Linked DNA regions of Sinorhizobium fredii NGR234. The protein of the gene in region 2 interacts with the protein of the main gene of each other region in a pairwise test. Links are inferred from orthologs where the notes say so. Each region holds a gene or a part of one and is shown on either strand. Other genes may lie near its edges.

Region 1 (3,083 bases), 210 kb from region 2 along the record:
ATCCATTCCGCCGCGATCTCCAATGGGCCCGGGTCGGCGGCGACCACCTCGTGATCGTCCTGGTGCCGGCGGGTAATCAGCCCCGCCTCCTCCAGTATCACCATGTGATTCGACAACTCGTCCTCTTCCGCGCCGACCGCTGTGGCGACGTCCGCAATGGCGGTTTCACCAGCAAACAGGACTTCGAATATGCGGCGGCGTGTGGGATCGGCGAGCGCCAACAGTGTATCGTCAAGAGCCGAGATCATCGCGTTCCTCTCTCCGGCGCATCATTCGTCAAATCGCGGCCGATTTAAGGAAACATCGAAGAGTTGCAGGGCTCGCCGCGAAAGACGTGGAAGCTGTGGACAACCAGAAGCGATCAGCCGCTGAACCGGCCGCTTCGCGGAAAGCCCTTGGGCACAAGGCGGCCGGCGCCGGCGCGGTCGCCCAGCCACTCGACCAACTCGTCCTTCGTCTTCGTGAAGACACGGCCGGCGCTGTCCTCCCAGGTGAGGCCCTCGGCCATGGTGAAGCAGCGGATGTCGGAAATGCCGCCGTCCTTGTAGCGCTGCAGGCGCACGCCCTTGCCGCGCGCCATTTCCGGTATCTGCGCCAGCGGGAAGACCAGCATCTTGCGATTGTCGCCGACGACGGCAACGTGATCCCCCTTGGTCGGCACGACGAGCTTCGCCTCGTCCGGCATCACGACGTTCATCACCTGCTTGCCCTTGCGGGTATTGGCGACGATGTCGCTTTCGGTGACGACGAAGCCGTTGCCGGCGGCAGACGAGACGATGAGCTTGCGCGCCGGATCGTGGACGAGGGCCGTCAGCACGTCCTGATCGTTTTCCATATCGACCATGATTCGCAACGGCTCGCCATGGCCGCGGCCGCCCGGCAGCTTGTCGCCGCCGAGTGTGTAAACCTTGCCGCCGGTGGTGAAGACGAGGATCTTGTCCGTCGTCTGCGCCGGGAACGCCACCTTCAGCGCATCGCCGTCCTTGAACTGCAGCGCAGACGTATCGGAGATGTGCCCCTTGAGCGCCCGGATCCAGCCCTTTTCCGAGATGACGACGGTGATCGGCTCCTTCTCGATCATCGCCTGCTGGATCGCCTCGATATCGGCGTCCGGCGCATCGGCGAAGGTGCTGCGGCGCTTGCCGAGCTCGGTCGCCTTGGCGAACTTCTTCTTGACCTCGCCGATTTCCCAGGCGACCGCCTGCCACTGCTTGTCATCGGAGGCGAGCAGCGCCTCGATTTCCGCTTTCTCCTTCGACAGCGCGTCGAATTCGGTGCGGATTTCGAACTCCTCGAGCTTGCGCAGCGAGCGAAGCCGCATGTTGAGGATCGCTTCGGCCTGGACGTCGGTCAGCGCGAAACGCTCGATCATCATGGCCTTCGGCTCATCCTCCTCGCGGATGATGCGGATGACCTCGTCGATGTTGAGATAGGCGACCAGATAGCCGCCGAGGATCTCGAGCCGCCGGTCGATGGCGGCAAGCCGATGGCGCGAGCGGCGCTGCAACACCTCGCGGCGATGCGCCAGCCATTCGCTCAGCACCTCGTTGAGCGCCATGACGCGCGGCACGCGGCCCATCGACAGAACGTTCATGTTGAGCGGAATGCGGCTTTCGAGCTCGGTCAGCTTGAACAGCGATTCCATCAGGATATTGGCGTCGACCGAGCGGCTCTTCGGGACGAGCACGACACGGACGTCCTCCGCCGATTCGTCGCGAATGTCCTCGAGCAGCGGCAGTTTGCGCGCAATGAGCAGCTCGGCGATCTTCTCGATCAGCCGCGACTTCTGGACCTGATAGGGAATCTCCGTGACGACGATCTGATAGCCGCCGCGCCCCAGGTCCTCGACACTCCAGCGGGCACGGACACGGAAGCCGCCGCGGCCGGTGCGGTAGGATTCGAGCATGCTGGCGCGGCTCTCGACGATGATGCCGCCGGTCGGGAAATCCGGCCCCTCGATGCCGCCGCGCTGCGGATTGGCCGGATCGAACAGCAAATCTTCGAGCGGCGCCTTCGGATGACGGATGAGATGGAGCGCCGCGTCGCAAAGCTCATGGGCGTTGTGCGGCGGGATAGACGTCGCCATGCCGACGGCGATGCCCGAGGCGCCATTGGCGAGGAGGTTCGGGAAGGCGCCGGGAAGCACGCCCGGCTCCTCGTCCTCCTCATTGTAGGTCGGACGGAAATCGACGGCGTCCTGGTCGATGCCCTCCAGAAGGAGGGCCGCGACCTCGGTCATCTTCGCTTCGGTGTAGCGGTAGGCGGCGGCGTTGTCGCCGTCGATATTGCCGAAGTTGCCCTGCCCGTCGACGACCGGGTAGCGCTGTGAAAAATCCTGCGCGAGCCTGACCAGCGCATCGTAGACCGACTGGTCGCCATGCGGATGGAACTTGCCGATGACGTCGCCGACGATGCGGGCGCATTTCTTGAACGACGAATTGGGCCTCAAGCCCATCTCGCTCATCGCATGGATGATGCGGCGATGGACCGGTTTCAACCCGTCGCGGACATCCGGAAGCGCGCGATGCATGATGGTCGACAGCGCATAGGCGAGATAGCGCTCTTCCAGCGCCGCCTTGAGGTCAACCGGCTGAATGTTGTCGTCCCCGCCCGAGGGCGGCAAAAGGCTTTGTCCCATGCCTCCTTGCTACCGCAACCGGGCCGCCGCGGCAAGAATCAGAGGCAATCGCACTGTGGAGAACGCGCTTCGGGCACTTGCCTATACTTCGGGTTGCAGGGATGAAATCCTTCCGGGTAATTATCCGGAAAGCATGATCCGCAGGGAACATCCGTCATTCGACTCGGCGATGTAATTCTGCCCTGTTTCGTATTAGGGTCACGTCTGCCGATTTGGTCAGGTTGAGGGTTGGAATTCATGCAAGGGACGATGTTGGACGCGAGCGGCCGGACGGTCTTGCAGTGGTCGCCTCCCCGCCGCAGGTCGTCCGCGCAGCCTCAGAGTTGACGCCTTTCGCGACGACCGCCAAAACTAACCACAGCACGCCTCGGAAACAGCCCCACAATATAACGTTTTTCACAAGGAACACCGCAATGATGCATACGCGCAAGATCCGCCTGATGAT
Region 2 (3,051 bases):
ATGTCGAGAACCGGGATCTCGTCGAAACCGGCCGACAGGATGACCGGAAGCGTCTTCTCGTCGATCTCGTCGCCGGCTTCCAGGTAGATTTCGCCGGTTTCGTAGTTGACGACGTCCTCGGCGAGGTAGTTGCCATAAAGCTCGTCGTCGGTCGACTTGAGCGCCTTCAGGCCCTTTTCCTGCAACTGCCGCAACAGGCGCGGCGTCAGCTTCTTGCCGGCCTCGACGACGACTTCGCCGGTATCGGCATCGATCATCTCGGCGATCGCCTTCTGGCCCTTCAGGGCATCCGGCTGGAACGGCACGCGCCAGCCATCGCCGTCGCGCTGATAGAGCGACTGCGTATAGAAGGTGCTGAGGATCTCCTCGCCATCCATGCCGAGCGCCATCAGCAGCGACGTCACCGGAATCTTGCGGCGACGGTCGATACGGGCATGCACGATGTCCTTGGCGTCGAATTCGATGTCGAGCCACGAACCGCGATACGGAATGACGCGCGCGGCGAAGAGCAGCTTGCCGGACGAGTGGCTCTTGCCCTTGTCATGGTCGAAGAAGACGCCCGGCGAACGGTGCATCTGCGAAACGATGACGCGCTCAGTGCCGTTGACGATGAAGGTACCGTTGTCCGTCATGAGCGGCATGTCGCCCATGTAGACGTTCTGTTCCTTGATGTCCTTGATCGACTTGGCGCCGGTATCTTCGTCGATATCGAACACGATCAGCCGCAGGGTCACCTTGAGCGGCGCCGCATAGGTCAGGTCGCGTTGACGGCATTCTTCGACGTCGAACTTCGGCGGCTCGAATTCGTAGGATACGAATTCGAGCATCGAAGCGCCCGAAAAATCCTTGATCGGAAACACCGATTTGAAAACAGCTTGAAGTCCCTCGTCCGGGCGCCCGCCTGCGGGCTCTTCCACCATGAGGAACTGGTCGTAGGACGCCTTCTGGACCTCGATGAGGTTGGGCATCTCTGCGACTTCGGGGATCTTACCAAAAAACTTGCGTACGCGCCTACGACCGTTGAACGATAGGGTCTGAGCCATCGTCGCTCCTTGTCAATCTTGCATCCGGGCCTGCAACGGACGGGAACCGATGGCCAGTCGATCCCGTCGATCAAATGAGTTGTTCAATCTCGTCAAGCTTTCGAAAGACGCCAGCACGGAACGCTGTGCTATCTCCCGATCGCGACCATCCTCTTGAAGAACCCATTACCCAAAAGCCGTTTTCGACAGGCTTTTGGGTAATATGTTCCAAAAACGGTCAAAGAGAGGCGGCCACAAAGGCCCCCTCCCTTCGCATTTCGTCGAATTACTTGACGTCGACCTTGGCGCCAGCGTCTTCGAGCTTCTTCTTGAGGTCAGCAGCTTCCGCCTTGGAAACGGCTTCCTTGACAGCCTTCGGAGCGCCTTCGACGAGGTCCTTGGCTTCCTTGAGGCCGAGGCCGGTGATGGCGCGGACTTCCTTGATGACGTTGATCTTGTTCGCGCCGGCATCCGTCAGGATGACGTCGAACTCGGTCTTTTCTTCTTCAGCAGCGGCAGCAGCACCGCCAGCAGCGCCACCAGCGGCAGCAACGGCTACCGGAGCAGCGGCAGAAACGCCCCACTTTTCTTCGAGCAGCTTGGAAAGCTCAGCAGCTTCCAGGACGGTCAGCGAGGAGAGGTCTTCAACGATCTTTGCGAGATCAGCCATTTTACTTTTCCTTTTGTTCGGTTCGAACCGGTTTTAGATACAACAGCGAAAATCCGCCTCAGGCGGCTTCGTCCTTCTTGGCATAGGCCGAGAACACGCGGGCAAGCTGGCTTGCCGGTGCTGCGACAACCGTCGCGACGCGGGTTGCCGGGGCATTGAGAAGGCCCAGCAGCTTTGCGCGCAGCTCGTCGAGCGAAGGCAGGGTCGCAAGCGACTTGACTGCTTCGGCGTTGAGCGTGGTTGTGCCCATGGCGCCGCCCAGAACAACGAGCTTGTCGTTGGTCTTGGCGAAATCCATGACGACCTTGGGAGCCGTGATCGGGTCAGCGCTGAATGCGATCAGCGTCTGTCCTTTGAAGAGATCGGTCATCCCTTCCGACTCGGTGCCCTGAAGAGCGATCTTGGCCAGGCGGTTTTTCGCGACTTTGACGGTGCCGCCAGCAGCGCGCATCTTCGAACGGAAGTCGTTCATCTGCGCAACTGTGACACCAGCATAGTGGGCCACGACAACCGAACCGGAAGCCTTGAAGACTTCGTTCAGCTCCGTGACGAATTCGCGTTTTTCCGCTCTTTCCACTGTCTGTCTCCAGTTGACAGGGTTGCTCATCGCAGCCCTGCCGGGTTTGCCTTTGTCACCTGGGATCATGCTCGATCCCAAGCAACGCTTAAGGATCCTGTCCCTTGGCGTTCCCGGATAGCCGGGTCTGACACAAGGCAAGCGAGGTTCGAACCGAATTTCGACGCCTACGGCGTCACTTGAAATCCAGATCTTACCCGTCTCATGCGGGCATGGTGATTAAGGTAGAACCACCCGCAATCTCGGACAGGAATTCCGGGCCGGAAGCCCGGATATTTCCGGCCTCGAAAGGCCGGAAATTCGATTTCGGGCCCAAGCCCCTGCATGTGTCCTTAAATCGGGTTCGATTTAAGGACAAAACATGCAGCAATTCAAAGCGCTACAGCGACCTTTGTGCGCTTAAAAAGCGCACGGCGCTGTAGAATTATCAGGCGACGCTCAGCGTTGCCGGGTCGATCTTTAGGCCGGGGCCCATCGTCGAGGAGATCGCCACGCGCTTGACGTAGTTGCCCTTGGCGCCGGTCGGCTTCGCCTTGATCACCGCATCTGCGAAAGCGCGGATGTTCTCTTCCAGCGCCTTGGCATCGAAGGATGCCTTGCCGACGCCGGCGTGAACGATACCAGCCTTCTCGACGCGGAACTCGACGGCGCCGCCCTTCGAAGACTTGACGGCTGCGGTGACGTCCATCGTCACGGTGCCGACCTTCGGGTTCGGCATCATGCCGCGCGGGCCGAGAACCTTGCCGAGACGGCCGACGAGCGGCATCATGTCCGGGGTCGCG
Region 3 (2,882 bases), 1.8 Mb from region 2 along the record:
AGTGTGCGGTGAAGGTGCTCGATGAGCAGCCGGCGGGCGTGCACGAGGCTATCCACGACGCCCGCAAGAGCTTCAAGCGCCTGCGTTCGCTCTACCGGCTCGTCGCCTCGGATGCCCCTCTCTTTCAGAAGCAGGAAAACGATCGCATCCGCGGCATGGCGCGCAATCTCTCGACCGTTCGCGACGCCGCCGCCCTCGTCGAGAACGCCACCTATCTGCGCGAGCATGCGGCCAGCGAAGAGCAGCAGGTCGCGCTCGACAAGATCTGCTCGATCCTCGCCGAGCGCCGCGACCGGATTGCCGAAGGCGAGACCGACCTCGACGGAAAGATTGAATCGACCATCGTCAATTGCGATCAGGCACTCGCTGCTCTCGGTCATGTTTCGTTCGACGACGGCAGACGAAGTTCCGCCAGCCGACTGGAAAAAGGCTGGCGGAGAACATTGAAGCGCGCCGCGCGTGCGAAGGCCGCCTGCGATACAGGCACGGAGGCTGGGCTCTTCCACGAACTGCGCAAGCGCGCCCAGGACTACAGGATGCATCTGGCGCTGCTGCGCGAGGCGTGGCCGTCTGCAATGCAGGCGAAGCGGGCCGAAACCAAGGAACTGGTCGACGTCCTTGGTCATCTGAACGACCTTGCCACGATGACCTCTCTCATCAACGAGGAGCCTGATCTCGCCGGAGACAGCCAGAACCAGGCTCACCTGCTTTCCGCCATCATCGCGCGCCAGGAGCAACTGAGGATGGCCGCCCTGCAGCGGGCCGGGAACGTCTTCCTGGATGATCCGAAGTGCGAAAGCCGCACCGTGAAGCTGCTATGGCTCGAAGCGGACCGCTAACGCCGGTGGGACGTTCCGGCGCGGCCCGTCGCAATTGCGCTTGAACCGCGAAAGCTGTATTTGCGTGCCCCATGACCGACATGCTCACGACACCGCGCCCGGAGGCGCAGGGCCAGTTTCTGGTGGCCGCGCTCTACCATTTCGTTGCCTTTCCGCGCTTCGCCGAATTCCGCGGGCCGCTGCAGGCTGTCTGCGACGCCAATGGCGTAAAGGGCACGCTGCTGCTCGCGCATGAAGGCATCAACGGCACGATCGCCGGCACCGAGGCGGGCATTGCCACGGTGCTTGCCTACCTCACCGCACAGCCTGAATTCACCGGCCTCGAACACAAGGAAAGCCGGGCGGCGGCCATGCCCTTCCTGCGCATGAAGGTGCGGCTGAAGAAGGAGATCGTCACCATGGGCGTCGAGACCATCGACCCCAACCAGGTGGTCGGCACCTATGTGGAACCGAAGGACTGGAACGCGCTGATCGCCGATCCGGAGACGCTGGTCATCGATACGCGCAACGACTACGAGACGGCGATCGGCCTGTTTCGCGGCGCCGTCGATCCGCAGACCAAGACGTTCCGCGAGTTTCCCGACTGGGTCCGCAACCACACCGGCCTGCACAACAAGCCGAAGATCGCCATGTACTGCACCGGCGGCATTCGCTGCGAGAAGGCGACCGCCTTCATGAAGGAACAGGGTTTTGAAGAGGTCTACCACCTCAAGGGCGGCATCCTGAAATATCTCGAGCAGATCCCGGCGGAGGAAAGCCTCTGGGACGGCGCCTGCTTCGTCTTCGACGAACGCGTCTCCGTTACCCATGGCCTTGCGGAGGGCGAGCACACGCTCTGTCACGCCTGCCGCCAGCCTTTGACACCGGAAGACGTCCTATCTCCCCATCACGAGGAGGGCGTCTCCTGCGTCCATTGCCACGCGGTTCGCACCGAGGAGGACCGCGAGCGCTACCGGGAGCGGCAGCGGCAGATCGCACTGGCGAAGAAGCGCGGCGAGCGGCATTTGGGAAGCTGAACTGTCCGCCCCTCATCCGGCCTGCCGGCCACCTTCTCCCCGCAAGCGGGGCGAAGGAGACTCGCAGCACCCTCTGAAGTCCCTCTCCCCGCGGAACCGCGCGGCGCCGCCTACATCCCCTCTCCCGCAAGCGGGGAGAGGGCCAGGGTGAGGGGCAATCGCTCCTCAAACCAAATACTCCCCACTGAATGCGAGTTCTTCAACCAGCATCAAGATCGATCGTCGCGGTATCCTCGCCCGCCTCGATCGCGAGGTATCCAGCACCGGTGATCGCCGCCCAATCCGCCTCGCTGGCAAGGACCACGGGACAGGTCTTGCCATACAGCTCGGCCGCGACCATCGCCCCGACGGTGACGATCGCGTCGCGCGCCAGCAGCACGATACCTGCCGGCCCGGTGCCGCGCCGTAGCGCTTCCGCCAGCACCGAGCTCCCGGAACTCGAGCCGCGTCCTGCCCGCATCACCAGGATTCGGCCGCTCATCACCTCGTTCTTCTCGGGATGCCACTGGTCGATGATCCGCCCGGTCGCCGAGTCGAGGCCGCCCCAGAAGCTCAAAGGCTCAGACAGCACCAGCGTTTCTGCCTGCGACGATCCACTCACCAGCGTCGTCGCCTCAAGTCGCACCGTCACAGCCGCACCACCTTGCCGGCCCGAGCCGACGCGACGCAGTCCGCAAGCGATCCGAAGGCGACGTCGACGCCGATGTTGCCGGGCGCGTAATAGGCCCATTTGCCGGAATTGGTCATGACGGTGCCGGACAGGTCACGCATCACCGCCGTCACATAGGTGCAGGTATCGATGACCAGCGTGATGCCGGCTGCACTCAGGCGCTCGTCCCAGCCGCGTCGCTGCAATTCCTCGAGCACCGCCCGATGGGTGTTGACATAGACGTCGATCATCGGTCGCGCGCCGTCGATCAACGGCATCAGCCGCTCGAACTCGGCAAGCGAGAAATGCGGCGTGCCCAGACTGACGGCGGTCAGCGGCGTTCCGTCCGGAACCGTCGACAGCTTATGAACGGTCTCT

Evidence for each region. The genes of interacting proteins can lie anywhere in the genome.
Region 1: the proteins of rplL (region 2) and parC interact in binary tests that used the Escherichia coli proteins (3 or more experiments, as listed by UniProt). The link is inferred for Sinorhizobium fredii NGR234 from one-to-one orthologs.
Region 3: the proteins of rplL (region 2) and NGR_RS25820 interact in binary tests that used the Escherichia coli proteins (3 or more experiments, as listed by UniProt). The link is inferred for Sinorhizobium fredii NGR234 from one-to-one orthologs.

Annotation. Positions count from the first base shown.
Region 1 is NC_012587.1:1,013,668-1,016,750, reverse strand. Bases 1-2,975 are described here. They hold parC (DNA topoisomerase IV subunit A), read right to left. Parts: upstream 2,639-2,975; coding sequence 362-2,638; downstream 1-361. Other genes in these bases: NGR_RS16030 (ArsR/SmtB family transcription factor), read right to left, coding at 1-248. Outside these bases: NGR_RS16020 (membrane protein), read left to right, coding at 3,052-3,083. UniProt on the Escherichia coli protein: Topoisomerase IV is essential for chromosome segregation; it is the principal protein responsible for decatenating newly replicated chromosomes. It relaxes supercoiled DNA.
Region 2 is NC_012587.1:1,226,509-1,229,559, reverse strand. The notes cover bases 1-2,943. They hold rplL (50S ribosomal protein L7/L12), read right to left. Parts: upstream 1,693-2,943; coding sequence 1,309-1,692; downstream 1-1,308. Other genes in these bases: rplA (50S ribosomal protein L1), read right to left, coding at 2,697-2,943; rplJ (50S ribosomal protein L10), read right to left, coding at 1,751-2,269; rpoB (DNA-directed RNA polymerase subunit beta), read right to left, coding at 1-1,043. Outside these bases: more of rplA, read right to left, coding at 2,944-3,051. UniProt on the Escherichia coli protein: The binding site for several of the GTPase factors involved in protein synthesis (IF-2, EF-Tu, EF-G and RF3). Is thus essential for accurate translation.
Region 3 is NC_012587.1:3,075,614-3,078,495, forward strand. The notes cover bases 109-2,882. They hold NGR_RS25820 (rhodanese-related sulfurtransferase), read left to right. Parts: upstream 109-910; coding sequence 911-1,855; downstream 1,856-2,882. Other genes in these bases: NGR_RS25815 (CHAD domain-containing protein), read left to right, coding at 109-839; NGR_RS25825 (aconitase X swivel domain-containing protein), read right to left, coding at 2,055-2,486; NGR_RS25830 (aconitase X), read right to left, coding at 2,483-2,882. Also shown: more of NGR_RS25815, read left to right, coding at 1-108. UniProt on the Escherichia coli protein: Catalyzes oxygen-dependent 5-hydroxyuridine (ho5U) modification at position 34 in tRNAs, the first step in 5-carboxymethoxyuridine (cmo5U) biosynthesis.